3 regions of the Nocardioides sp. P4_G4 genome follow, and region 2 is predicted to be linked to each of the others. Evidence: predicted binding sites of a transcription regulator. Region 2 holds the regulator's gene; each other region holds the start of a gene.
What was found. The regulator LexA, encoded in region 2, represses DNA repair genes until DNA is damaged. The targets are predictions, from matches to a motif close to TCGAACANNTGTTCGA.
Positions count from the first base shown of each region.

Region 1: the regulator LexA is predicted to act here: its motif matches at 2,543-2,558, upstream of recA (recombinase RecA).
Region 3: the regulator LexA is predicted to act here: its motif matches at 9,931-9,946, upstream of AC1DQF_RS00300 (DUF222 domain-containing protein).

Region 1 is NZ_JBFUKA010000051.1:15,031-20,065, forward strand. Features, by position in the region: gene AC1DQF_RS13180 (PPK2 family polyphosphate kinase) at 1-625, opposite strand, end outside; gene AC1DQF_RS13185 (regulatory protein RecX) at 655-1,170, opposite strand; gene recA (recombinase RecA) at 1,358-2,407, opposite strand; gene AC1DQF_RS13195 (MFS transporter) at 2,587-3,885, opposite strand; gene AC1DQF_RS13200 (DUF3046 domain-containing protein) at 3,882-4,076, opposite strand; gene AC1DQF_RS13205 (class I SAM-dependent methyltransferase) at 4,073-4,684, opposite strand; gene AC1DQF_RS13210 (DinB family protein) at 4,681-5,035, opposite strand, start outside.
Region 2 is NZ_JBFUKA010000076.1:147-4,711, reverse strand. Features, by position in the region: gene AC1DQF_RS16660 (ATP-dependent DNA helicase) at 1-394, shown strand, start outside; gene AC1DQF_RS16655 (phosphatase PAP2 family protein) at 416-1,234, opposite strand; gene lexA (transcriptional repressor LexA) at 1,325-2,050, opposite strand; gene AC1DQF_RS16645 (LysM peptidoglycan-binding domain-containing protein) at 2,355-2,732, shown strand; gene AC1DQF_RS16640 (hypothetical protein) at 2,939-3,496, opposite strand; gene AC1DQF_RS16635 (DUF6318 family protein) at 3,826-4,431, opposite strand.
Region 3 is NZ_JBFUKA010000001.1:46,738-63,028, forward strand. Features, by position in the region: gene AC1DQF_RS00230 (cupin domain-containing protein) at 1-392, opposite strand, end outside; gene AC1DQF_RS00235 (DUF2218 domain-containing protein) at 524-802, shown strand; gene AC1DQF_RS00240 (hypothetical protein) at 887-1,069, opposite strand; gene glnA (type I glutamate--ammonia ligase) at 1,199-2,617, opposite strand; gene AC1DQF_RS00250 (hypothetical protein) at 2,811-3,584, shown strand; gene AC1DQF_RS00255 (RDD family protein) at 3,609-4,016, shown strand; gene AC1DQF_RS00260 (hypothetical protein) at 4,117-4,242, shown strand; gene AC1DQF_RS00265 (DUF4191 domain-containing protein) at 4,245-4,949, opposite strand; gene lipA (lipoyl synthase) at 5,009-5,953, opposite strand; gene AC1DQF_RS00275 (hypothetical protein) at 6,009-7,001, opposite strand; gene AC1DQF_RS00280 (ABC transporter ATP-binding protein) at 6,998-7,966, opposite strand; gene AC1DQF_RS00285 (nitroreductase/quinone reductase family protein) at 8,126-8,572, shown strand; gene lipB (lipoyl(octanoyl) transferase LipB) at 8,556-9,278, opposite strand; gene AC1DQF_RS00295 (hypothetical protein) at 9,364-9,861, shown strand; gene AC1DQF_RS00300 (DUF222 domain-containing protein) at 10,014-10,589, shown strand; gene AC1DQF_RS00305 (HNH endonuclease signature motif containing protein) at 10,622-11,248, shown strand; gene AC1DQF_RS00310 (hypothetical protein) at 11,477-11,731, opposite strand; gene AC1DQF_RS00315 (ABC transporter substrate-binding protein) at 11,870-12,703, opposite strand; gene AC1DQF_RS00320 (GTP-binding protein) at 12,705-13,301, opposite strand; gene AC1DQF_RS00325 (DUF742 domain-containing protein) at 13,282-13,656, opposite strand; gene AC1DQF_RS00330 (roadblock/LC7 domain-containing protein) at 13,668-14,093, opposite strand; gene AC1DQF_RS00335 (sensor histidine kinase) at 14,114-16,291, opposite strand, start outside.

The sequences.
Region 1 (5,035 bases), on a different contig from region 2:
AGTGCTTGGTCGGGTCGTCGAGCCGGGCGAGGAGGCGCCCCTTCTGCTCCTCGGCGGAGATGTGCAGCATGCACTTGAGGACGGTGACCCCGCGGTCGGCGAGCTCGGCCTCGAAGCGGTTGATCGCGTCGTAGCGACGGGTGATCGCCGACCGGGTCGTCAGCTCACGCACCCGGGCGATGAGGACGTCCTCGTAGTGGGAGCGGTCGAAGACGCCCACCATGCCGGCCTCGGGCACCGCGCGCCGCACGCGCCACAGGAAGTCGTGGCGCCGCTCCTCGGCGTTGGGCGCCTTGAAGGAGGTGATCCGCACACCCTGCGGGTCGATGAGGCCGACCGAGTGCCGCAGCACCCCGCCCTTGCCAGAGGTGTCCATGCCTTGCAGGACGAGCAGCACGCGGTGATGACCGTCGGACTTGCCCTGGGCGTAGAGCCGCTCCTGCAGGTCGGCGAGTGGCTCGCCCACCGCGGGCAGCGCCGCCTTGCCGGCCACCTTGTCCCCGTCGAAGCCGGGGGTGGCGCGGGGGTCGATGTCGGCCAGGTCGACCGGCCCCTGCGGGAGGCGCAGGAGGGGCCGTACGGCCTCCCCGGTGGGACCGGCTGTCTGCTTCTTCTTCTTGCCCATCGCTGCAGTATGTCCCAACCCGTGGGCGGCTAGGGCGAGTCGAGGTCGACGTCGTCAGCGCCGAGCTCGTCCTTGACCACGGCGAACGCCATGCCCGGCGGGTATCCCTTGCGGGCCAGCATCCCCACCAGCCGCCGCGTCGCCTTGTCGCGCTCGAGGCCACGCATGGTGCGCATCTTCTTGCGGACCAGGCCCCGGGCCGCGGACTCCTCGTCGTCGGGGTCGATCTCGTCGAGCGCGTCGCGGGCCACCTCGTCGTCGATGCCCTTGCGGCGCAGCTCCTGGGCGAGGGCGCGGCGTGCGAGTCCCTTGCCCGGCTGACGGGAGGCGATCCACGCACGCGCGAAGGCCTCGTCGTCGACCAGGCCCACCTCCTCGAACCGGTCGAGCAGGGCGGCCGCCAGGTCGGCCGGCACTTCCTTCTTGGCCAGCTTGTCGGCCAGCTCCTTGCGCGAGCGGGCCTGGCCCGTCAGCGCGTCGAGCAGGATCTTGCGGCCCACCGACTCGTGATCCGGCTCCGGGTCGGCGCGGACCGACTCGGGCACCGATGCCGGGAGCTCGGGCGCCGGGCGGGTGGAGCGAGAGCCACGGGCCGACCGAGACCTCGGCGTCGACCGAGGACCCGGGGTGGGCGCGGACTCTCGCGCCGACCTTGTCCAGGCCTCGACACCGTCGTGGACGTCACCCGCCCACGTCGGCATCGGCCTGGACTCACCCGACCGAGGGGCCCGCTCAGAAGTCATCCACGCCGATGGGCTCGTCGGAAAGGTCGGACGGAGCGTCGACCTGCGGTCCGACCCCGAGCTTCTCGAGGATCTTCTTCTCCAGCTCGTTGGCCAGGTCAGGGTTGTCCTTGAGGAAGGTGCGGGCGTTCTCCTTGCCCTGGCCGAGCTGGTCGCCCTCGTAGGTGTACCAAGCGCCGGACTTGCGGACCAGGCCGGCCTCGACCCCCACGTCGATGAGGCCACCCTCGCGGCTGATGCCCTTGCCGTACATGATGTCGAACTCGGCCTGCTTGAACGGCGGGGCGACCTTGTTCTTGACGACCTTGACGCGGGTGCGGTTGCCCACCATGTCCTGGCCGTCCTTGAGGGTCTCGATGCGACGCACGTCGAGGCGCACCGAGGAGTAGAACTTGAGCGCGCGGCCACCGGTGGTCGTCTCGGGCGAGCCGAACATGACGCCGATCTTCTCGCGGAGCTGGTTGATGAAGATGGCCGTCGTGCCGGAGTTGTTGAGGGCACCGGTCATCTTGCGCAGTGCCTGGCTCATGAGTCGCGCCTGGAGGCCCACGTGGCTGTCACCCATCTCGCCCTCGATCTCGGCACGCGGCACGAGCGCGGCCACCGAGTCGATGACGATGAGGGACAGGGCGCCGGAGCGGACGAGCATGTCGGCGATCTCGAGCGCCTGCTCACCGGAGTCGGGCTGCGAGACCAGCAGGGCGTCGGTGTCGACACCGAGCGCCTTGGCGTAGTCGGGGTCGAGCGCGTGCTCGGCGTCGATGAAGGCGACGATGCCGCCGGCCGCCTGGGCGCTGGCCACCGCGTGCAGGGCGACCGTCGTCTTTCCCGAGGACTCGGGACCGTAGATCTCCACCACACGGCCGCGGGGCAGGCCCCCGAGGCCCAGGGCCACGTCGAGTGCGATGGCGCCGGTCGGGATCACCTCCAGCGGAGCGCGGCTGTCGTCGCCCAGTCGCATGACCGAGCCCTTGCCGAACGACTTCTCGATGTTGGCGAGTGCGGCATCCAGTGCCTTCTCGCGGTCTCCACCAGCCATGTGCGTGTCCTTTGTGTCCGTCGGGTAGTCAGGTACGTCTGCGACGCTAGGACGAGCCACCGACAATGCCTGATCAGCACTGTCGAACGCTGTGGAGAACCTCGCCGTTCGTCGTACCTGTGGACACAATCTAGCCCGAACAGCTGTTCGAGTGGTGCACGTGGTGCCGCGTGTCGCGACTAGCGTGTCGGGTCGTGCGGCGACGTCACCGCGGACGGGCGGTCCGCTCCGGTCATCGCGCCCGCGACCACCCCTGCCCCCAGGACCGCCAGGGCAAGGACGCCGGCGAACATCGCCAGCACCGGGTAGCCGAGCGAACCCACGATCAGCCCGGCCAGGGCACCACCGCCGGCGGCGGTCAGCGACATCGCCATGTCGGCCGTGCCCTGCACGTCGGTGCGCGCCGACACCGGGGTCAGGTCGGCGATGATCGTCGAGGCCGCGACCGTCGCGCACGACCACCCGAGGCCGAGCAGGAACAGGCCGCCGAAGATCTGCCACGACGAGCCCTCCGGAGCCAGCCCGCACAGCACCAGGGACGCGAGCAGCACCACTCCCCCGCTTCGCAGCACGACCGGTCGGCCGAGGCGGTCGGCGGCGAGTCCGACGAGCGGCGAGAAGGCGAACATCCCCAGGACGTGCACGGAGATCACGAACCCGATCACCTGCAGCTGCGCACCCCCGTGCTGCATGTGCAGCGGGGTCATGATCATCACCGTGACCATCGCCGCGTGCGCGCACGCCATGCCGGCGATCGCCGCGCCGAGCGCCGGCTGGGCGCCGACCGCCTCGGTGAAGCGCGACCACGACCGACCAATCCGGGCCTGTGCCGTCGCACCGGCGACGGACTGGGCGAGCAGGAGCGGGTCGGGCCGCAGCAGCACGGCGACCCACGTGGCGGCGAGCACCAGCACCACTGCGCCGATGGCGAACCCGCCGGTCAGCTCGGGGATCCCGACACGTCGCGCCAGGCCGGCACCGACACCGGTGAGGTTGGGTCCCGCGACGGCGCCGATCGTGGTCGCCCACACGACCACCGAGAGCGCACGTCCGCGGGTCTCCTCCGGCGCCAGGTCGGTGGCGGCGTACCGCGAGCCGTTGTTGACCGCCGTGGTCGCGCCCAGCAGGACCGCCCCGGTGAGCAGCACGGCCATCGAGTCAAGCACCCCGGCCGCCACGCACAGGGCAGCGCCGCTGGCGCCCGCGAGGTAGCCGGTGACCAGACCGACGCGGCGTCCACGGCGGCCCATCAGCCGCGCGAGCACGTAGGCCGCGAGCGCGGTGCCGAGCACCTGGAAGGTCTGGGCGAGGCCCGCCTGGGCCTCCGATCCCGAGATGTCGCGCGCCAGCAGGGACGCGGTCGCCACCCCGATGGTGACCCCCACGGCGCCCACCGCCTGGGAGACGACCAGCACCCGCACGGTGCGCGCCTGGACGGCCGCGTGCCCGTCCGGGACCGGATCGGTCGGCGTGCTCACCGCTCGAAGTCCGGCAGCTCGAGGACGTGCCACACCGCGGCCCACACCAGCTTGGGCGGTACGCCGGCATCCAGCGCTTCGACGACCGTGCGACCGCCGAGGTCGCCGATGACGAAGAGCTCCGCCCAGGAGCGCGACGACGCCTTCCCGAGCGCGTGGTCGAGACGGGCCCAGAACTCGGTGTGCCTCATGCGCGGATCGCCAGCGATTCCAGCCACTGCTCGCCGTCCCGGCCCGAGCGTCGGCGCAGCGTCTCGACCTGCCACCCGGTCTCCACGAGTGCCCCGCGGAGCGGGTCCTCGCGCCAGTGGACGAACCGTCGCGGCGCCTCGATGCTCCCGTGCACGGACCAGGCTTCCCCGTCGCCCTCCTTGACCGACAGGTACAGGACACCCGAGGCCCTGGTCACCCGGGCCAGCCTCCCGAGCACCGTCGGGAGGTCAGCGCGGTCGACGTGGAGCAGGCAGGCGTTGGCCCACACCCCGTCGTAGGTCCCGGACGAGCCGAGGTCGTCGTGCAGGGGGTCGAGGACCCTCGCCTCGTGGCCGGCCTCCCGCAGCAGCCTGACGAAGCCGGCGGTGATGTCGGTCCGGTCGACGCGCAGCCCGGCCACCTCCAGCGCGAGGGCGTCACGACCACCGCCGCTCCCGATCTCGAGCACGTGTGCGGCGGGGTCGAGGCGCGCTGCGAAGGCCGCGACCGATGCACGCGTCTCGTCGCCGAGCGCCGCGGTGGCGTCGCGATACGCGGCCGCGTGCTCGCCGTACGCCCGAACGGTGGCGTCGACCGGATCGATCATGGCGTGCGCACGTCGTGCTCGTGGTGCAGCACGTCGTGGAGGTGGTAGACGCCCAGCGTCTCGACGGTGAACTCACTGCCGTTGGACCGGGTCCCGCGCCGACCGGCCTGCTCGTCCGTGACGCTCGCGTAGAGACCCGCCGCGTGGCCGGCCGCCTCGACCAGCTCGGCGTCGACGGTGGCCGGGTCCTGCTCGGCGTAGCGCGACACGACGGCGGTCTCGTCCTGGTCCCAGTCGGCGAAGCGCGGCGCGTCCTGCGCCAGCATCAGCCCGACGCGCTCCGCGAAGAGCCGGTGCACGTCGCGGACGTGGCAGGCGTACTCCAGCGGCGACCAGGTGTCGCGGCTCGGT
Region 2 (4,565 bases):
GTTCGTCGAGGACCCGCACACCATCCTGTTCGGCACCCTGTCCCTGTGGCAGGGCCTCGACGTGCCGGGCGACACCTGCCAGCTCGTCCTCATCGACAGGATCCCCTTCCCTCGCCCCGACGACCCGCTGATGTCGGCACGGCAGCGGGCGGCCGACAAGGCGGGCGGCAACGGCTTCATGCAGGTCGCCGCGACGCACGCCGCGCTGCTGATGGCCCAGGGGGCGGGCCGGCTGATCCGGACCACCACTGACCGTGGGGTCGTCGCGGTGCTGGACCCACGCCTGGCCACCGCCCGCTACGGCGGGTTCCTCAAGGCCTCGCTGCCGCCCATGTGGACCACCACGGACCCCGCGCTCGTCCGCAAGGCGCTCGCGCGGCTCGCCGCCGGCTGAGGGCTGCGCGGCCGCTCGCCGTCACCGGGAGCGGTGGGTCAGCCACATTCCAGGCCACGTCCGGGTGGCTCGCGCACCGCCCTCGGGCGGGTCGACCACCGCCGACGGGCCGATCGTCTGCCAGGCGATCAGGACGATCGCCCACCCGGCCACGACGTCGAGGATCCAGTGGTTGCCGGTACCCACCACGACGACGGCGGTGAGGATCGCGTGCGTCCAGGCGAGCGCGGCGACCCAGCGGCGGCGTACGACGTGACTCACCGCGAGCGCCACCCACAGCGCCCACCCGGCGTGCATGCTCGGGAACGCGGCGAGCTGGTTGGTCAGCCAGCCCAGGCCCTGGGGAGCGGAGGCCTCGCCACCCCACCAGCCGGCCGCCGAGTGCACGGCCAGCAGGTCGGTCCACCCGGCGAGCATCCGTGGCGGCGCGGTGGGCATGGCGAGGTAGGCGACGAGGGCCGCGGCCGTGCTGCCCACCAGGGCGAGCCGGGCGGCTCCGTAGACGTCCCGGTGCCGCAGGAAGAGCCAGACCACGACGACGAGGGTGAGCACGTAGTYGGCGCCGGCGTAGTAGAAGGATGCGGCCACGCCCACCACGTCGTGCCTGACGAACCAGCCGTTGAGGCCGCCCTCGATGTCGAGGTGCAGGGTGCGCTCGACGTCGAAGATGCGCAAGGCGCGGGTGAGGGCCGGCGCCAGGGTGTCGTCGGCGAGCACCCTGCTCAGGGCGTAGCCGACGTAGACCAGGGCCAGGACGCCCAGCTCGCGCAGTCCGTCACGAGGAAGTGCCGCCTTGGCGGTCGTCGACCTGGTTGCGGTGGGCGCGGCGAGAGAAGTCACCCGTCAAGTGAACGTCGCCCGGCGCCATATTGCATCGGGAATTTCCCGGTCCTTCCCCCGACCTGGGTATCCGGGGGAGCCCGGAGGGGGTCACATGCGGCGCAGGACCGCCGTGACCTTGCCGAGGATGGTGGCGTGGGTGCCGTCGATCGGCTCGTAGGCGTCGTTGTGGGGGAGCAGCCACACGTGGCCGTCCTTGCGCTGGAACGTCTTGACCGTCGCCTCGCCGTCGATCATCGCGGCCACGATGTCGCCGTTGGCCGCGGTCTGCTCCTGGCGGATCACCACGTAGTCGCCACTGCAGATCGCCGCGTCGATCATCGAGTCACCGGAGACCTCGAGCAGGAACAGAYTGCCTTCGCCGACCAGCGACCTGGGGAGCGGGAAGACCTCCTGGATCTGCTCCTCGGCCAGGATCGGTCCGCCGGCCGCGATGCGACCGACCATCGGGACGTACGTCGCCGGGGGAGCGGTGTTGCCGATGTCGGTCTCGTCGATGCTCGACTCGTCAGCGCTGGAGATCGAGCGACGGGCGGCCATGACCTCGGGGAGGAAGACCTCGATGGCACGCGGCCGGTTGGGGTCGCGCTTGAGGAAGCCCTTTTCCTCCAGCACCTTGAGCTGGTGGGCGACGCTCGAGGAGCTGGTGAGCCCGACCGCGGCGCCGATCTCGCGCATGCTGGGCGGGTAGCCCCGGGTCTCGATGGCCTCCTTGATCGTGGCCAGGACGCGCTGCTGACGCGGGGTGAGTCCGGTCGCGTCCGGCGGCCCGTCGGGCATCTCGACGACCTTGCCGCTGCGGTCCTTGCTGGCCATGTGCTTCCTCCTGCTGCGTGGGCTGCTGCTGGGCCCTCTCATTGCGTGGCTCAACCGTAGTCCTGTCGCGCACGTGACTTCAAACATTTGTTCGAACCGCGTGTCGGGTTGGCGGGTCGTCGTGCCGCTCGAACAAATGTTCGTCCAACCCCTTGCATCGTTCGAACACACGCTCTACTCTCGAACACGTGCTCGATCGAACGCCTGAGCGATTCACCCGATTGTCGGTGGCTCCCTCTAGACACAGCCCCAGACAGAACCGATCGACACCACCTACCGGCTGACTCTTCCCCTGGAGGCCACCATGAGCACCGCCACCCTCTCTCCCGCCTTTACCCCGACCCGCACCGCGCGCACCGGCCAGACGGCCCGCCCCGCGCGGTCGTCCGTGCGGTTGACGCGCCGAGGTCGACTCGTCGTCCTCGCTGCCGCCCTGGCCTTCGCCCTGTTCGCGGGCTTCTTCCTCAGCTCGGTCGCCGTCGGCACCGACGAGGCCGGCCAGGCGCCCGCCACCGAGATCGTCATGGTCGAGCCCGGGCAGAGCCTGTGGAGCATCGCCTCCGAGCTCACCGACAGTGGCGACGTCCGCACCACCATGCGCGAGATCGAGCGGCTCAACGCCCTCGACACCGTCGCCATCTCCGCGGGGCAGAAGCTCCGCGTGCCGGTCAGCAACGACTGACCTTCTAGTTTTCCGCCAGCCGACTCGACCCCGGCTGGCGGGACCGGGGAAGACAAGGGGCGGGCCCATCGGGTCCGCTCCTTGCGGCATTTCAGGGTCGTTGTCGCAGTGCGATGCGGTGCGGTGCGAGCTGAGTCACCCGGTGACGCAACTCCCAGCGGGGACCCAGGTGGTCCGCGATGTGCGCTCGGGGGTCGGAGGGAAACTCAGCGGACGAGCTGTGGCGTGGCCTCGAGAACGGCGACATCGACGGGTGCGCCGGTGATCGCCACGGTGCCGTCCACGGGGCGCCAGTCGGGCTGGCCGACGACCTTGAACTGTGCCGACCAGGTGGTGTCGACGCTGAGCTGTAGGCCCGTGGACGGCTTGGCGTAGGTGTGGGTGATGAGCTCGGCCAAGTTGGCGCCCTCGGTCCAGGCTTTGCCGGGAGTGCTTGTCGTCTGGCTGGTGCCGTCGCCGTGCTGCCAGATGAACTGGCTGGGCCAGACCTCGAGCAGGACGTCGATGTTGACGCGGTCGAGGTGCACCGGGATCTGGTGGCGCTCCGCGCTGGTGGAGAGGATCGTCGGGAGGTTCACCAAGGTCTCGCCGCCCGGAGGCTGGACGTTGATCGTGGACTCGGGGAGGGCGACCTTCTCGAAGGCCTTGAGCACTTCCGCCGGGATGTCGACGGTCGCGGTTGGAGTCGTGGTCGCCGTGGGCGGCGGGTCTTGCGGGCACTGGTCGTAGGTGCCGAGGGTGGCGCCCGTGACGGCTTCGATCATGGTCCATGTGATCGGAACAGATCCATCGGAGCATCGATTGGGGGTCACACAACCCACACCGCTGTATGTATCGCAGGACAGATCGCCTTGCTTCCATATGACGCTCGGAGTCTCGGCGGTGCTATCCCCGATGCTCGTTGAAATGTCTGACGTGCCCGATCCCTGGCTCTGCATTGAGTCGTTGTTCGCTGCCCCTGCAAGTTCGAGGGCGCCGAGGTCGTCGTTGGGAGATGCCGTCACAGTTGGGCTCGGGGTCTCGGTCGCGAATGCGGCTCCGGGTGTTCCCAGCGTGAGCAGGACCGTGGCCCATGTCGCAGCCAATCTGCGGCTCATGCCGCGGCCCAGTTCGCGATGTGCCAGCCGTCCTGACCGCGAACCACCTCGTAGCGCAGGGTGCCAGACCCCGCATCGTAAGTGCGATCAAGATTGCCGGCGCCCGTCACGACCTGCGCAGTGTGCTCGGTGATAACAGTCAGGTAGTAGATGGATGTGTCGTCATCTACCCGTCGGCGACCCGTTGCCTGTGCTGATCGCACCGTGTAGTTGCCACCAGAGCTCTCCCCTCCGCGTTCGTAGATTGCGTCCACAAACTCCACGGCACCGTTGCAAGCCCTGCAGGTCCGCAATCCGAGGTCACCAAGACCCGATGTGTCACCGGTGGCCTGGGCGTAGTTGACGTAGTCGTAGTAGTGCTCCACGAACGCGGCAGCCGCCTCCTTCCCATCCCCCTCAGCCTCAGGCGGAAGCGTCGGCTCCGCCGGCCCCGTGTCCGTCTCCACCGCCGAGGGCGACGACGTGGGATCCGGCATCTGCGGCGTCGGCCCGTCCTCCGAGCACCCCGCGAGCAGGAGTGGCAGGACGCACGCGGCCGCGAGCGATCGGCGTACACGACCAGAATTCATGAAGACCTTCTTTCCCGAGAGCACCGGATCCATGCCCGAGCACGGCCGGCGAATCCAAAACTAGGGGAGTCGCGCCCGGAGATCGACCCTCAGTTCTGGGGCTGTGGACGACGATGCGAGAGCGCGGGGGAGTACGTTCTCGCCACCCCCTTCGCCGAGAGGCCGGA
Region 3 (16,291 bases), on a different contig from region 2:
CGCTGTACGACGATGTCGCCGGCGTGGAGGGTGACCTCGGAGTCGTCGAGGACCAAGGTGATCTCTCCCTCGAGGACGATGCCGTAGTCGACCGACGCGGTGCGGTGCACGGGGGACTGGAGTCCGCGCTCGTCGAGGTAGCCCGGTGCAAACTCGTTGATCCGGATCTTGGTGCCCAGCGGTGGAGGCGGAACAGCGAGCTCCCGCTCCGTCGGGTCGACGTCCTCGGCGGCGGTCAGCGGCGCCGGTGCGCCACTGGTGCTCCAGATCTCGTGGAACGCGACCCCGTCGTCGGGGAGCTCGCGGCTAACAGGTGCTGGACCGTCCGAGAGGACGAGGGAGACGCCTTCGGGGGAGTGCCCGGTGACGACGCGACGGGGGACTGTGGGCACTGCACGACTCCTCTGGCTGGCTGTCCCGCCAGCCTAGGAGCCGGTCGCCCCGGTGGGGCATCCGCGTCGGTGATCCGTGGCATCGACGGTCCCTCTTTCGTACCCGCGTCCCCCCGTGCTTGGCTGGAGCCATGAGCAAGCACGGCACCATGGCCACCGACCGTCCCGACCGCTACGCCAAGCAGCTCGCCAGCCACTGGGCGGCCAAGGCGACCGTCACCGAGGACGGGGACTCCCGCACGCTGGTCATGGGCGATGGCCAGACCGTCGTCCTGCGCCCGGCCGCCGGCGCCCTCGAGATCGAGGCCAGCGTGCCCACGGACGGTGACCTGGACCGCTGGGCCCAGGTGGTCGCCGCCCACCTCACGAGGTTCGGCCAGCGAGACGAGCTCGAGGTCGTCTGGGCCTGACCCAGACGGGCTGGAGAACCTCCGGTCAGACGCCCGTCACGTGCTGGTCACCGGCGCCTCTCGCGGCATCGGCCGCGCGAACGCTCAGGTCCTGCACCGCGAGGGCGCGCACGTCGGCACCCTGAGGAAGCCGGCCAGGTAGGGGCTCAGCTCGTCCAGAGCGACCCGGGGCAGCACGTGGCCGACGTACTGGTCGAGCCGGACGACGACAAGGGCACAAAGGTCGCGGTCGATGCCGCGCCGAGCCAGCCCGGCGCGACGGCTCATCGCGGGCACTCGGTGGGTGGGCGCGGCGAAGCCCCCGCCCTGGGACCCCCTGATTCTCGGGGGAATTCGGGGAACCCGGGCAGGGGCCTCGCGTTTCGTACAGGTCAGGGGCGGTGTCGCCCCTCTTGCTCAGATGTCGTAGTAGAGCTCGAACTCGTGCGGGTGCGGCCGCAGCTGCACGGGCAGGATCTCGTTCGTGCGCTTGTAGTCGATCCAGGTCTCGATCAGGTCGGGCGTGAAGACGTTGCCCGCCGTGAGGAACTCGTGGTCCCTCTCCAGGTTGTCCATCACCGCGTCGAGCGAGGTGGGCACCTGGTCGATGTCGGCCATCTCGTCCGGCGGCAGCTCGTAGATGTCCTTGTCGATCGGGGCCGGCGGCTCGATCTTGTTCTGGATGCCGTCGATCCCGGCGAGCAGGAGCGCCGAGAAGGCGAGGTACGGGTTCGCCGACGGGTCGGGGCAGCGGAACTCGATCCGCTTGGCCTTCGGGTTGGCACCGGTGATCGGGATGCGCACACAGGCCGAGCGGTTGCGCTGGGAGTAGACCAGCGAGATCGGGGCCTCGAAGCCGGGCACCAGTCGGTGGTAGGAGTTCACCGTCGGGTTGGTGAAGGCCAGCAGCGACGGGGCGTGCTTGAGGATGCCGCCGATGTAGTGGCGGGCCATGTCCGACAGGCCGGCGTACCCGGTCTCGTCGTAGAAGAGCGGGTCCCCGTCCTTCCAGATCGACTGGTGGCAGTGCATGCCGGAGCCGTTGTCGCCGAAGATCGGCTTGGGCATGAACGTCGCGGTCTTGCCGTTGCGCCAGGCGGTGTTCTTGATGATGTACTTGAACTTCATCACGTCGTCGGCGGCCTTGAGCAGCTCGTCGAACTTGTAGTTGATCTCGGCCTGACCGGCCGTGCCGACCTCGTGGTGGGCACGCTCCACGAGCAGTCCGGACTTCTCGAGCTCGATGACCATCTCGTCGCGCAGCTCACCGAAGTGGTCGTAGGGCGCGACGGGGAAGTAGCCGCCCTTGTACTTGACCTTGTAGCCGCGGTTGTTCTCCGTGGAGCCGCTGTTCCAGGCGCCGGCCTCGGAGTCGATGTGGTAAAAGCCCGCGTTCGCCGAGGTCTCGAAGCGCACGCTGTCGAACACGTAGAACTCGGCCTCGGGGGCGAAGTAGGCGGTGTCGCCGATCCCGGTGGAGGCGAGGTAGGCCATCGCCTTCTTGGCGATGTTGCGAGGGTCGCGCGAGTAGGCCTCGCCGGTGATCGGGTCGTGGATGAAGAAGTTGACGACCAGCGTCTTCGAGACGCGGAAGGGGTCGATGTAGGCCGTGGTCACGTCCGGGAAGAGGGACATGTCGGACTCGTGGATCGCCTGGAACCCACGGATCGAGGAGCCGTCGAAGGCAAGGCCGTCGTCGAAGACCGACTGGTCGAACGAGGACACGGGCACAGTGAAGTGCTGCATCACACCGGGCAGGTCACAGAAGCGGACGTCGACCATCTCGACGCCCTCGTCCTTGATGTACTTGAGCAGCTCGTCGCTGTTGCTGAACATGCGTCCTCCTGGGCGGCGACCGGACGGACGCGCACCGAAGTGTGTGGAACCGACGTGGAGTACGGCGCACCGTTGCACCGGATGCCCGTGAACCTACGCACGGGCCGTTTCTCGACCGTATCTCGTTTGTTTCGGCGATGTAACAGATGTCCCGGCCACCGGGCCGTTCCGCGGACCCTCCTAGGGTCGTGCCATGGCTCTCCCGATCCGTCCTGCCCGTACGCCGTCCCTCCTGGCCGCCGCTCTCGCGACCTGCGCGCTGGGGCTGAGCGCCTGCAGCGATGGCGGAATCGCAGGGACGGGCGGCGGTGACGCCGCGGCGTACGACACGACGACGCTGATGCCCGCTGTCAGCGAGGCGGTCGCGGGCGAGGAGTCGGCCCACGTCACCCTCGGCACGCAGGAGTCGGCCGACGACATCGAGGCCGACGTCAGCTGGGGCGAGGACCCCGCCCTGGTGGCCGTGACCGGTGACCAGACCGGAGCCGGGCTCGAGGTGCGCCGCGTGGACGGCCGGGTGTACGTCGGCGGCGCGGCCGCGAAGGACCGGTGGCGCTACCTCGAGGAGGACGACCCGCGCCTGCAGGGCGCCGACGGCTTCGACGCCGGCGTGGTGCCGATCCTGCTCGCCATCGACGTACCGGCCGAGATGGCGGCCCTCGAGGCCGGGGTCACCGCCGTCGGTGAGGGGACCGCCGACGAGGTGGCGGGGGAGGAGGCGACCCGCTACGACCTCACCCTGGACACGAAGGCCTGGCTGGCCGAGCTGCCCCAGGAGTCCATCTACCGGGTCATGGACGTGCCGGCCGAGCTCGACGCGAAGCTGTGGATCGATGACGACGCCCGCCCGGTGCAGCTGGCCTATCAGGTGGGCGCCGACGCCGCCCGGTCGGCGCTGGTCGGCTGGAGCGCCTGGGGCGAGCCCGTGGAGGTCGAGGCGCCGGAGGGTGCGAAGCCCGTCCGCTGAGGCGTGCCACCTAGGCTGGGATGCGTGAACGACACCGCCACCACCGCCGTCGAGGCGGCCTCCTGGCGCCGGCGCATCGTCGCCCTCGTCATCGACTGGTTCGCCTGCACGCTCGTGGTGGTCGCCTTCATCGGGCCTCGTGCCTGGAGTGACGACCCGCTGTCGGGCTTCTACGTGCTGGGGGTCTTCGTCGCCGAGTCGGCGCTCTTCACTGCGGTCGCCGGGGGCTCGTTCGGCAAGCTGGCGACCCGGATCCGGGTCGTGCGCAACGACGGGTCGTACGGGCCGGTGTCGTTGCTGCGCTGCGTGCTGCGCCAGGTGCTGGTGGGTCTCGTGGTCCCGCCGCTGATCTTCCGTCCCGACGGTCGTGGCCTGCACGACATGGCGGCCGGTTCGCGCACCGCCCGGTTGGCGGACCTCCGCGCGATCTGAGGTAGCCGGAGCCCGCGGCCGGGGCGTTGTCCCGATGTGCGCATGGGTGCCTCAGGGCGAGAGTCGGGTATACGAGCAACACCCACCCGAGGAGCCCCTCATGTACAACACCTACGTCATCCAGACCGTCGCCCGCCAGCAGGTCGATGAGCGCGTCACCGACGCTGCTCGGGCCCGCCGGGCGCGCTTGTCACGCCGCACGAGGGAGGACGAGGGACGCCGGTAGGGTCAACGGCCGCGCTGCTGGCCGCGGTTGCCCTTCATCGAGGTGGGCACCGGGCCCTTGGGCAGCGGGATGGCGCCGCGCTGGGCGTCGATCGCCTTGAGGCGGTTGAGCACGTCGGTCATCTCGCCGGGCTTGAGGTCCTTGCCGAGCTTGGAGACGTGGCGGACCAGCTTGTCGAGCGGGACCTGGCCCTCGCCGTTGCCGCACACGACCTCGTGGATCGGCGTGTCAGGGAGCACGCGCTCGTGCTTGCGGCGCTCGGTGGCCATCAGGGTGCGCAGGCGCTGCGGGTTGCCCTCACCGACGAGCACGATGCCGGGCGGACCGACGACGCGGTGCACGACGTCCTGCTGGCGGTTGAAGCCGACCACCGGGTCGGTCTTCCAGCCACGGCGCAGCATGGTGAGCGCCGAGGCGGCGGCACCGACCTGGCCCTCCATCTGTCCGTACGCCGCCTTCTGCGCCCGGCGTCCGAAGACCACGAGGGCGAGGAGGAGGCCGACCAGGAACGCGCCGACGATCGCGAGCACCAGCGCGAGGGTGCCGTCGCCGGGCAGGAACCAGATGACGGCGAAGCCGATGGCCGCGCCGAGGACGAAGGCGCCGAGGATCCACAACCCGATGGTGCGGTCGGTCTTCTTCGCCATCCGGTACGTCTGGATGAACTGCTGCCGCCTCGAGGTGGGCGGAGTGGCGGCGGTCGACATGCGGGCCCTTTGCTACGTGCGGAGTCTGGCGTGCGGGAGCTGGTGACAGGTGGAGAGGTTCAGGCGGTGACGCTGGCGGTGTCGCGCGCGTCCATGGCCTGACGGTACAGCCGACCGGCCCGGTAGGACGAACGCACCAGCGGACCCGACATGACCCCGGAGAAGCCGATCTCGTCCGCCTCGTCCTTGAGCTCGACGAACTCCTCGGGCTTGACCCAGCGCTCGACGGGGTGGTGCCGGGGCGAGGGGCGGAGGTACTGGGTGATGGTGATGAGCTCGCAGCCGGCCTCGTGCAGGTCGCGCAGCGCCTGGCTGACCTCCTCGCGCGTCTCGCCCATGCCGAGGATCAGGTTGGACTTGGTCACCAGGCCGAAGTCGCGGGCCTGGGTGATGACGTCGAGGGAACGGTCGTAGCGGAAGGCCGGACGGATGCGCTTGAAGATGCGCGGCACGGTCTCGACGTTGTGCGCGAGCACCTCGGGACGCGACTCGAAGACCTCGCGGAGCAGGTCGGGCTTGCCGTTGAAGTCGGGGATGAGGTTCTCGACCCCGGTGCCGGGGTTGACCTCGTGGATGGCGCGCACGGTCTCGGCGTAAAGCCACGCACCGCCGTCCTCGAGGTCGTCGCGGGCGACGCCGGTGATGGTGGCGTACTTGAGCTGCATCTTCTGCACCGACTCGGCGACGCGGCGCGGCTCGTCGCGGTCGAGTGGTTGCGGCTTGCCGGTGTCGATCTGGCAGAAGTCGCAACGACGGGTGCACTGGTCGCCACCGATGAGGAAGGTCGCCTCGCGGTCCTCCCAGCACTCGAAGATGTTGGGGCAGGCCGCCTCCTGGCACACCGTGTGCAGGCCCTCGGACTTCACGAGATTGGTGAGCGCGGTGTACTCCGGACCCATCCGCGCCCGGGTCTTGATCCATTCCGGCTTGCGCTCGATGGGCGTCTCGGCGTTGCGGATCTCCAGGCGGAGGAGCTTGCGTCCTTCGGGTGCCGGTGCAGTCACGCCGTCACTGTACGCCGCGCCCGGAGGCCGCCCAATTCGGCCTGGGGGAGCCGATTCACGGGATGTCACGGCGGGTGAAGGAGCCCAGCGCGGCCGCCACCACGAGCAACAACCCGGACAGGAGGTAGGCCGCCGCCGCTCCGGCCGTGAGCACGCGCTCGCCGGTGCAGACCATGCCGGTCCCGTCGTCCACGCAGGTCTGCTCACCCGCGGTGTAGTACGTCGTCCCGTCGGTGATCCAGGCCGCCACGTTGAGGTGGGGCATCCACCGCTCTGGCGACTCGAAGGGCAGCACCGCGATGAGGAACGAGCCGGCGAGGACGACCGCGAAGAGGATCCCCAGCGTCGCGACGGTGCTGCGGAAGAGCATGGTCGTCGCCAGTCCGGCCAGTCCCGCTCCCGCGGCGAGGAGGGCGGCGCGCAGGACCTGCCAGCCGATCTCGCCGCCCACCCCGTCGGCCGTCGGGAGGTCCCGCGCGCGGGCGACCCCGGCGAGGCCGAGCCACCACACCGCGCCGACGACCAGCCCGAGCGCCACCCCGGCGACGACGACGGCGCCGGCCTTGGCGGCGTACACGCGCAGTCGTCGGGGCTCGAAGAGGAGCTGGTTGCTCATCGACCCGCTCGCCCAGTCGGCGCCCACGAAGGTCGCGCCGAGCAGCATCATCAGGCCGGCCACGACGATCGCGATGGCGGTGCCGCCGCCGTCGAGCTGGGCGCGCAGGTCCAGGGGCTCGCGGAACTGGCCCGACCACCACGAGGTGACGAGCGTGCGGCACTGCTCGGTCACGGCGGACGCGTCGGCGGGGACCTCGTCGGGCGGGAGGTACTGCTCCGGCTTGCGCTCGCACCGACGCAGCTCCTGGGCGAAGCCCGGCTGGGCCTGGGCCTGCTCGGTGGCCTGCTGGACCTCGGCGTCGGAGTAGGGACGCGAGTCCCACACCGTCCCCGCCCAGATGAGGGCCGGCACCACGAAGGCTGCGACCAGGAGCACCAGGCACGCGCGGCGCCAGCGCAGCCGGGTGAGCTCGACACCGAGGAGCCTCATGCGTGACCAGCCCCGTCCGTGGTCGTGGTCGGGACGCCGAGGGTGTCCTGGGACGTCAGCTCGAGGAACACCGTCTCGAGGTCGGGGCGCACGGACGTCAGCTCGGAGAGCCAGATCCCGGCCTCGCCGAGGGTGCGGGTGATGTCGGCGGCCGGGGCGTCGGTCTCCACCTGGAGCGATGTCCCCGCGTCGCCCGAGACGGCGTACGGACCGGCCTCGAGGGCGCGGCGGGCGGCGTCGGGGTCGTCGACGACGATCCGGTACGCCGTGCTGGCGCCGAGCAGGTCCTCGACCCGTCCGGAGGCGAGCAGGCGGCCGTTGCCGATGATCGTCGCGGAGGTGCAGACCTGCTGGACCTCGGCCAGGATGTGCGAGCTCAGGAGCACCGTGACACCGGCCTCGCCCAGGGTGCGGATCGTCTCGCGGATCTCCCGGATGCCGGCGGGGTCGAGGCCGTTGGTGGGTTCGTCGAGGATGAGCAGTTGCGGGTCCTTGAGCAGGGTGGCGGCGATCGCCAGGCGCTGCTTCATGCCCAGCGAGTAGGACCGGTAGCGGTCCCCGTCGCGCCCGGTCAGTCCCACGGTGTCGACGGCGGCGTCGACGCGGTCGGCGGCGATGCCCTTCGAGCGGGCCAGGATGGTCAGGTTCTGCCGACCGGTGAAGTGGGGGAGGAACTTCGGCATCTCCACGACGGCCCCGACCCGGTCGATCACATCGGGGAGTCCGGCCGGCACCGGGGTGCCGAACAGCGCCATGTCACCCCGGGTCGCCCGGGCCAGGCCCAGCAGCATCCGGATGGTGGTGGTCTTGCCCGACCCGTTGGGCCCGAGGAAGCCGTGCACCCCGCCGCGCGGGACCGCGAGGTCGAGGTCCTGCACCGCGACCCGTGTGCCCCGTCGTCCGGTGAACTCCTTGCGCAGTCCCCGGGTCTCGATGACCAGGTCTGCAGTGGCCGTGCTGGTCACGGCTCTCCCTCCCGGACGTCGACGACGACGTCCTCCCCGTGGAGGGCACTGTGGCAGCCGCCGGGGACAGCGGTACCGCGGCGCGCCGTCAGCGACCGGAGAGGCCGTTGACCGCCGCGGTGCAGGCGAGGACGCTGGAGTCCTGAGGAGGGACCGACGATGGGGAGCCTGCGGCACCGCTTCGTGAGGACCGGCAACGCGATCGGCGTCTGGCTGCACCGCGCGGCGGGAGGCCGCCTCGACAGCGGGGGCAAGGCGCGGGTGCTCATGGTGACCTCGCCGGGCCGACGCTCGGGGCTGCCCCGCTCCACGATGGTGCGCTTCCTCGAGCACGAGGATGCCTACGTGGTGTGGGGGACCGGCTCCGGCTCGCCCACCGAGCCCGACTGGTTCCGCAACCTGCGACAGGCCGAACGCTCGAGGATCGAGATCGGGACGCGAGGCCTCGACGTACTGCCGGAGATCCTCGTCGGACCCGAGCGGGACCGGGTGTGGCGCGACGTCGTGCTGGCAGAGGCGCCCGAGGTCGCGAAGTACGAGCGCAAGGCCGGGCGGGCGATCCCCGTGGCGCTCCTGAGACCGGTCGAGGTCAGCGACCCGGGGTGACCAGGGCGATGCGCGGGCCGTGGGCGGGCTCGGGGCGGGCCTCGTAGTCGGGCGTCGCGTCGTACGGCGCCCACGCGAGGTAGTCGGTGAGGTGCTCGCGCACGATCGGCAGGACGTCCTCGACGGACACGTCGCGACCGAGCTCCGTGCTCAGCGAGGTGACGCCTGCGTCGGCGATGCCGCAGGGGACGAAGCGGTCGTACCAGCCGAGGTCGACGTCGCAGTTGAGGGCGAAGCCGTGCATCGTCACGCCCCTGCTCACGCGGATGCCGAGCGCGGCGATCTTGCGCTCCGGGCCCTGATCGTCGGCGCGGAGCCAGACGCCGCTGCGGCCGGGTACCCGGGCGGTCGTGACGCCGAGGTCGCTGCACACGCGGATCAGCGCCTCCTCGACGCGGCGCACGTAGTCGACGACCTTGACGTGGTCGGGCAGCGGGACGATCGGGTAGCCGACGAGCTGCCCCGGTCCGTGGAAGGTGATCTTGCCGCCGCGGTCGACGTCGATGACGTCGGCGCCGCCGGGGTCGAGCGGGCGCTCGTGCGGGTCGGTGCGCTTGCCTGCCGTGAAGACGGGTGGGTGCTCGAGGAGGAGCACGGTCGGCTCCTGCTCACCGGCCACGACGCGGGCGTGGACCTCGCGCTGGAGCTCCCAGGCGGAGAGGTAGTCGACGGCCTCGGGTCCCAGCCCGGCGATGTCGAAGCGCATGGTCGTCAGCGTACGCCGCGCCGTCGCCGGTCCTGCCTGTGGATGAGCGCCGACGCCCTCGGTCGATCTGCGGCACCGTGGAGGGGTGGACCCGCGACGACTCCTCCCGATCCTGGTCGGACTCACCCTGCCCGTCGTGCTCGGCACCGGCGCGCTGGTCGCGCTGCGGCCGGACCCGAGCGGCGCGGAGGCGCGACCCGTGGTCGCGGCTCTCGACGGACCCCGCTCCGTCCTCGCGGACTGGGACGCCCGGCGGGCGCGCGCGTGGACCGCCGGCGACGTGGATGCGCTGCGTGACCTGTACGTCGAGGGGTCGCGCAGCGGGCGCGCCGACGTGCGGATGCTGACGTCGTACGTCGACCGCGGGCTGTCGGTGCGCGGCCTGGAGACCCAGGTGCTCGCCCTGTCGGTGGTGGAGGTCTCGACGGGAGTCGTCGACGTGCGCGTCACCGACCGGGTGCGTGGTGCGGAGGCGGTCGACGGGGGGACCGTGATCCCCCTTCCCGACGACCGACCCTCGACGCGCCGGGTGCGGCTGCGCCTGGTGGAGGGGGAGTGGCTCGTGGACGAGGTGGAGGAGTGAGTCGCCGACCGGGCGTTGCCGCGCGCCTCGAGCACGCCTCCCTGCACAGCCACATTCTGGGTATGTGAATCGCACACCTGTTCGATTAAACTAGGTCTACGCCGCCGCTCCCGCTCGTGGGACCGCGTGGCGGGTGATCAGTGGGGGATGGGATGACGAGCGGACACCTGGTCCAGGAGTGTGGCGAGGCGATCTCGGCCGCGCTGGACAAGGTCGGCCAGGTCGAGCTCCTCTACCTCGCGCCGACCGAGAAGGCCGCTGCGCTGGTGGAGCTGGCGCGGCTGGAGTCGCGGGTGGCGTCGATCCGGCTGCGGTTGATGGCGGTCGCCGACGACGTGGCCGAAGAGGCGGGTGACCGCGACGTGGCGGCGTGGTTCCAGCGGGCCGTGAGGGCCGATCGTGGCCGGGCACGTCGGGACCTGGCCCTCGCCCGGTCCCTGGAGCAGCGATGGGCTGTCCTGGCCGAGGGCCATGGGTCCGGTGAGGTGTCGACCGCGCAGGCCGACGTCATCGCCCGGGCCCTTGATGACCTCCCCGACGACACCCCGGCGGACGTCGTGAGAGATGCGGAGCGGGTGCTGGTCGAGCACGCCGCCACGTTCACCCCGAACGAGCTGCGGGTGCTGGGCGGTCGGATCCTCGACGTCGTGGCCCCGAGGTCGGCGACGAGCAGGAGCGCAAGCGCCTCGAGGACGAAGAACACAAGGCCCGCAAGACGACGTCGCTGACGACGCGTTCGCACGGTGACGGGACCACGACGATCCGGATCCGGGTSCCYGACGCCACGGCCGGCCGGTTGCTGACGTACCTGCATGCGTGGACCAACCCCCGCAAGGACGACGGTTCCGACGCCAGCGGGGGSGAGCAGAGCGCCGTGCCGTACGCGACCCGTCTCGGTCATGCGTTCTGTGCGCTGCTGGAGCACCTCGACCCGACGAAGCTCCCCCGCCACGGWGGGACYGCSACCKSGGTSGTSATCACCATGGACTTCGACRCCCTCGTCAGTGGGCTCGGGGTCGCGACCACCGACACCGGCCACCGCATCAGCGCCTCCGAAGCCCGGCGCCTGGTCTGCAACGCCGGCCTCATCCCGGCCGTCCTGGGTGGCAAGTCCGAGGTCCTCGACCTCGGAAGGTCGAAGCGGCTCTACGAGAACGGCCCGCGGCGGGCGATGGACCTTCGCGACAAGCACTGCCGTGCCGAGGGATGCGACATCCCCGCCGCCTGGTGCGAAGCACACCACCTCATCCCCTGGAGCAAGGGCGGCAAGACCGACCTCGCCGACGGCCTCCTCCTCTGCTCCCACCACCACCACCGCGCGCACGACGACAGATACCTCCACGACCGACTCCCCAACGGCGACCTGAGGTTCCACAGACGCAGATAGGAAGCGCACCAGCGTGATCGACCACCGCGCAGAGCCGCGGGCAACCACCTACGCGCGGAGGGATGGCTCCTCGAGGCACGCGATCCACTCGAGCACGTCCACGGACCCCTCGTCCTCATCGTCGAGGGAAAGGAGCGCCTGGACAGTGATCGCAGGAAGAGAGTCGCTGAGGTCGGAGTCGTGGCGTAGGCGTCCAGCACGCGATCCCAGTCGGGCGGCTCGACCGAATCATGAGGAACCACGCGACGTCGCAGATCCCCGGACCTGACCCGACGTCCTCCCGGTCCAGGAGGGCGACAGGTCATCCAGCTCCAGGACGGTCCCACCGTCCCGGGCCTCGGCCCGGAACACCGCCGGAACCCTCACGCCGACCGCGGGAGCGATCTCGGTGTAGAACCGCACCTCCCGCGTGAACATCTGCAGGCGGTCGGGGATGGACCCCGGGCGGGCCGGCTCCCGGGACTTGGTGAAGATGGCCGTCATGGCCACATCGTCACAGGTGCCAGCGAGATCCCGGGTGATGCACCCGGGTCATGCGTGCACCGAACGCGGCTGCACGGCGAGGAGATCAACCCGCGGGGCGGGAGCTCCTCGCCGTACAGCGCGACCGGCCGAGCAGTCTCAGGACTGCTTCTTGGTGCCGAACCACTCGGTGTACATCTTGTCGTAGCCGCCGCTCTCCTTGAGGTCGGCGATGACGGCGTTGACGACCCGCAGGAGGTCGACGTTTCCGTCCTTCTTGACCGCCATGCCGTACTGCTCACCGGTGTCGAACTCGGCGGCGATCTGGAAGGAGGGGTACTCCTTGATCGCCGAGCCTGCGACGGTGTTGTCGTACACGCCGGCGTCGACGGTGCCGCCGTTGAGGGCGCTGGACATCTCGCCGATGTCGTCGAAGGGGACGACCTGGGCGTTGCGCGGGGCATTGTCGGTGACGTAGAGCTCACCGGTCGTGCCGGCCTGTACGGCGATCCGGCCGCCGCGCAGGTCGTCCAGGTTGCGGATGCCGCTCGCGCCGGTGACGACGAGCGCCTGGGCGGCGTTGAAGAACGGGCTCGAGAAGTCGAGCACGCGGGCCCGGTCGCCGGTAATGGTCAGACCGGCCGCCGCGATGTCGCAGGCGTTCTCGTTGAGCAGCTGGCCCGACTGCACGGCGTCGAAGTCGTCGTTCTTGAAGTCCGGCTTCACGCCGAGCTCCTTCGCGACGGCCTTGGCCAGGTCGATCTCGAAGCCCACCGTCTCGCCGTTCCGCTCGAACTCGAACGGCTCGTAGGGCAGCGACGTGCAGACAGTCAGGTAGCCCGCCCGGATGACCTGCGGGTCCGGGTCGGTGCTGGCGGCCGAGCTGGTGCCGCCACACCCCGCGGCGGTGAGGACCACCGCGAGGAGGGCGATGCCAGGCGCCGTACGACGCGAGGAGCCGGACAGCCGCCGGACGCGAGACGTGATGGACATGTCAGTGGACTCCCACGGACAGCTGCGCGGTCAGCTTCTGCAGCGAGTACTCGGTGATGCGCAGGAGGGCAGTCTTGGCCGACTCACGATCACGCGCGTCGATCGCAATGATCGGCACCTCGGGGGGCAGTGCCAAGGCATTGGCGATCTCGTCGAGCGAGTACTGCTGGACGCCCTCGAACTGGTTGACCGCCACGATGAACGGCAGCCCCTTGTGCTCGAAGTAGTCCAGCGGCGAGAACGACTCGTCCAGGCGGGCGGTGTCGACCAGGACGATGGCCCCGATCGCGCCCAGGCACAGGTCGTCCCACATGAACCAGAAGCGGCGCTGGCCGGGCGTTCCGAAGAGGTAGAGGACGAGGTCCTCGGCGAGGGTGAGGCGTCCGAAGTCCATGGCCACGGTGGTCGTCGACTTGGCGGGTACCGCGGCGAGATCGTCGACACCCTCCGACTCGTTGGTGACGAGGGCCTCGGTACGCAGCGGCTGGATCTCGGAGACCGAGCCCACCAGCGTCGTCTTGCCCACGCCGAAACCACCGGCGATCACGATCTTCGTCGACGCCGCCTTGCGCGAGGCGCTAGTAGGTGCGAAGTCCACGGAGGGTCCTTTCGATGAGCTCAATTCGCTCGTCACGAGACGAGTCGTTGGTGATGGTGGCCTGCACACGGATGTGTCCGTGCTCGACCAGGTCGCTCAGCAGCACCCGGACCACGCCTATCGGCATGTGGACCAGAGCGGCTACCTCGGCGACTGAACGGGTGTCGCAGACCTCCAGGACCTTCAGCGCGGCTGCGCTGAGGGCGCCGGTGCCGTCCTCCTGCGTGCGGAGCGTGGCTTCCATCGGCAGGTCGACCGAAGCCTCGGTGCGACCTGACGTGATGGTGTACGGCCGGATGAAGCGAGGCTTGGGTGTCGCCTCGTCATCCGTGCCGTTGAGGTCAGGGGGTGCCACGGCAGGTCACGTCATCCAGTGGTGACGCGGGCCTCGGCCTGCACCATCCGGCCGACGCGCTCGACCAGCAGGGCCATCTCGTAGCCGACCTGGCCGATGTCGGCGGCTTCCTCGGTGAGGACGGTGAGGTTGGAGCCGTCACCGACGCTCATGAGCATCAGGTAGCCGTGCTCCATCTCGACGACGGTCTGGAGCACAGCTCCGCCGTCGAAGAGGCGGGCGGCACCGACGGCGAGGCTGGCGAGCCCGGAGGACACAGCGGCCACCTGCTCGGCGCGCTCGTCCGGGATGCTCTCGCTCATGGCCATGAGGAGCCCGTCGGCGGACACGAGGATGGCGTGGGCCGCGTCGGTGACTTCCTCGACAAAGCGCGACACGAGCCAGTCGAGGTTGCGCTCGTCGGGCTGCGCGTAGGCAGCAGAGTCGTATTCGGTCATGGGGACTACTTCCGTTCCTGCTAGTTGGTGCGGTCGGCGGTGGAGTGGTGAGACGTCTGGCGGCCGCGGCTCACGCCGGCCGCGTAGGCGGCGTAGCGGGAGCGGATGGCCTCGGGATCACGCGGCGCGACGGTCGTCGGCTTGGTGATGCCACCCGGCACGAGGAGCGTGCCGGGGCGACGGATCGGGAGCCCTGCGCCGGCGGCGGGGGCGTCCTTGGCGGACTCGGCGACCTGCTCGGCGCGCTGCCAGCCGGCCTCGACCTCGGTGGACTGCCAGCCGGAGCCTCCCTCGGAGCTGAGCCAGCTGGAGCGCAGCGTCCCGAAGATCGAGCCCTTGTCCTCGGTGTCCTGCTCGACCTGGACGTCGCCGTCCAGGGCCGAGCGGGAGCCCGCGGTGCGGTCGGCGGCGGGGGTGCGCAGCGGCTGCTGCGGACCGCCACCCGAGGCCTCGTAGCTGGCGCGGCGGGTGGCCGACGCCGGGCGGAAGCGGGTCAGGGACGACGCGCGTCCCACCTGCGGGCGGGCCGGCTGGGGCTCCGTGCGGGCGACGGGCGCCTCGACGGGGGCCGGAGCCTGCTCGCGACGCTCGGTCAGGGAGGTGACCTCCGCGGTCCGGTTGCCGAGGCCACCGTCACGGAAGGCACGGTTGGCGTCGTCCTGGTCGGCGAGGGTGCCGCCGCGCTGCCGGGTGGGCAGCGAGTCGAGGCCGCCGGACAGTCCACCGGTGGGACCGGCAGGAGCTGCCGGAGCGCCGGCGCCGGCCAGCGCGGCCGGGCTCGACGGGGCGGCGGGCGCCTCGATGGTCGACTCGCGGAACGGGCTGGTCGCTGCCTGCTGGTCCGACAGCGTGCCTCCACGCCGGCGGGTCGGCAGGCCGGTGAGGCCGGAGCCGAGACCGCTGCCGGCACCGTCGACCAGGGCGGCCGGGGTCTCGGGCACCTCGACCTCGGGGGCCTCGGGGGCCTCGACCTCGGGGGCCTGGGCTGCGGGCTCCTCGACGACCTTCACCTTCTCCTCGACCGGGGACTCGGCGGGCGCGGACGCCGCCGGGGCGGTGGGCTCGGAGTCACGGAAGGGACGGGTCGCGGCTTCCTGGTCGTTCAGGGTGCCGCCGCGCTGACGCGTGGGCAGGCCGCCACCCAGGGCAGCCGGGGCAGCCGGGGCAGCCGGGGCAGCCGGGGCAGCCGGGGCAGCCGGGGCAGCCGGGGCAGCATCGCGGAAGGGACTGGTCGCTGCCTGCTGGTCCGACAGCGTGCCTCCACGCTGGCGGGTCGGCAGGCCACCGGCCAGGCCGCCACCGAGAGCGGCGGGCGCGGCAGGCGCCTCGGGCTCCGGCTCGGACTGGTCCTGGTCGGCCTGCTCCTCCGGGAGCGGGTCGGTCAGCGGGTCGAAGAGCGGACCCGTGAGCAGGGTCGACACGGGCGCCATGGCGGCCGGGGACGGGAGCTCGGGCTGCGGGGCCGTCTCGGCGACCGGCTCCTCCTCGGCGGGCTCCTCGGCGGTCTCGACCTGAGCGGTCTCGACGTCGGTGGCGTCCTCGTCGTACGACGGGGCCTCGGCGACCGTGTCCTCGTCCGTGTCCTCGGCGACAGCCTCGGCGTCGGTCTCGTCGGCCGGGGAGTCGACCGCGGCAGAGTCGGTCGCCACCTCGTCGGTCGCCACCTCGCCGATGGCCAGCTCGTCGGTCGCGGGCTGCTCGGTCGTCGTGTCCTCGGCCGGGACGCCCTCGTGCAGCGAGGTCACCGACGCGATGGCGGCGGGCTCCTCGGCAGCGGTCGTCTCGTCGGTGCCGGACGGCGCCTCGGTCAGAGCGGCGCGGCGCGAGCGCAGCGGCATGGCGCCACGCTTGGCCTTCGGTGCGGCGGTGTTGAGTGCCGAGGGGGTGTTCGAGGTGACGTCGGCGCCGGTCGCCAGGCCACGCTGGGCCAGGGTGCCGCCCGGCTGGCGGGACGGCAGGCCGGTGCCGGCCTCGGTCGCCGGGACCGTCGCGCCCGGGGCCCGGGTCGGGAGGCCGGTCGCGGACTCGCGGTCAGCCATCGAGGATCCGGGCTGGCGGGTGGGCAGGCCGATGACGGTGGCCGATGCGGCCGGCTCGTCGGTCTCACCCTCGGCGGTGTCGACGTCGGGCTCGGACGACTCGTCGGCCACGATCTCGGGCACGAAGGGCGCCTGCTCGGGCTCGGCGCTCTCCTCGAG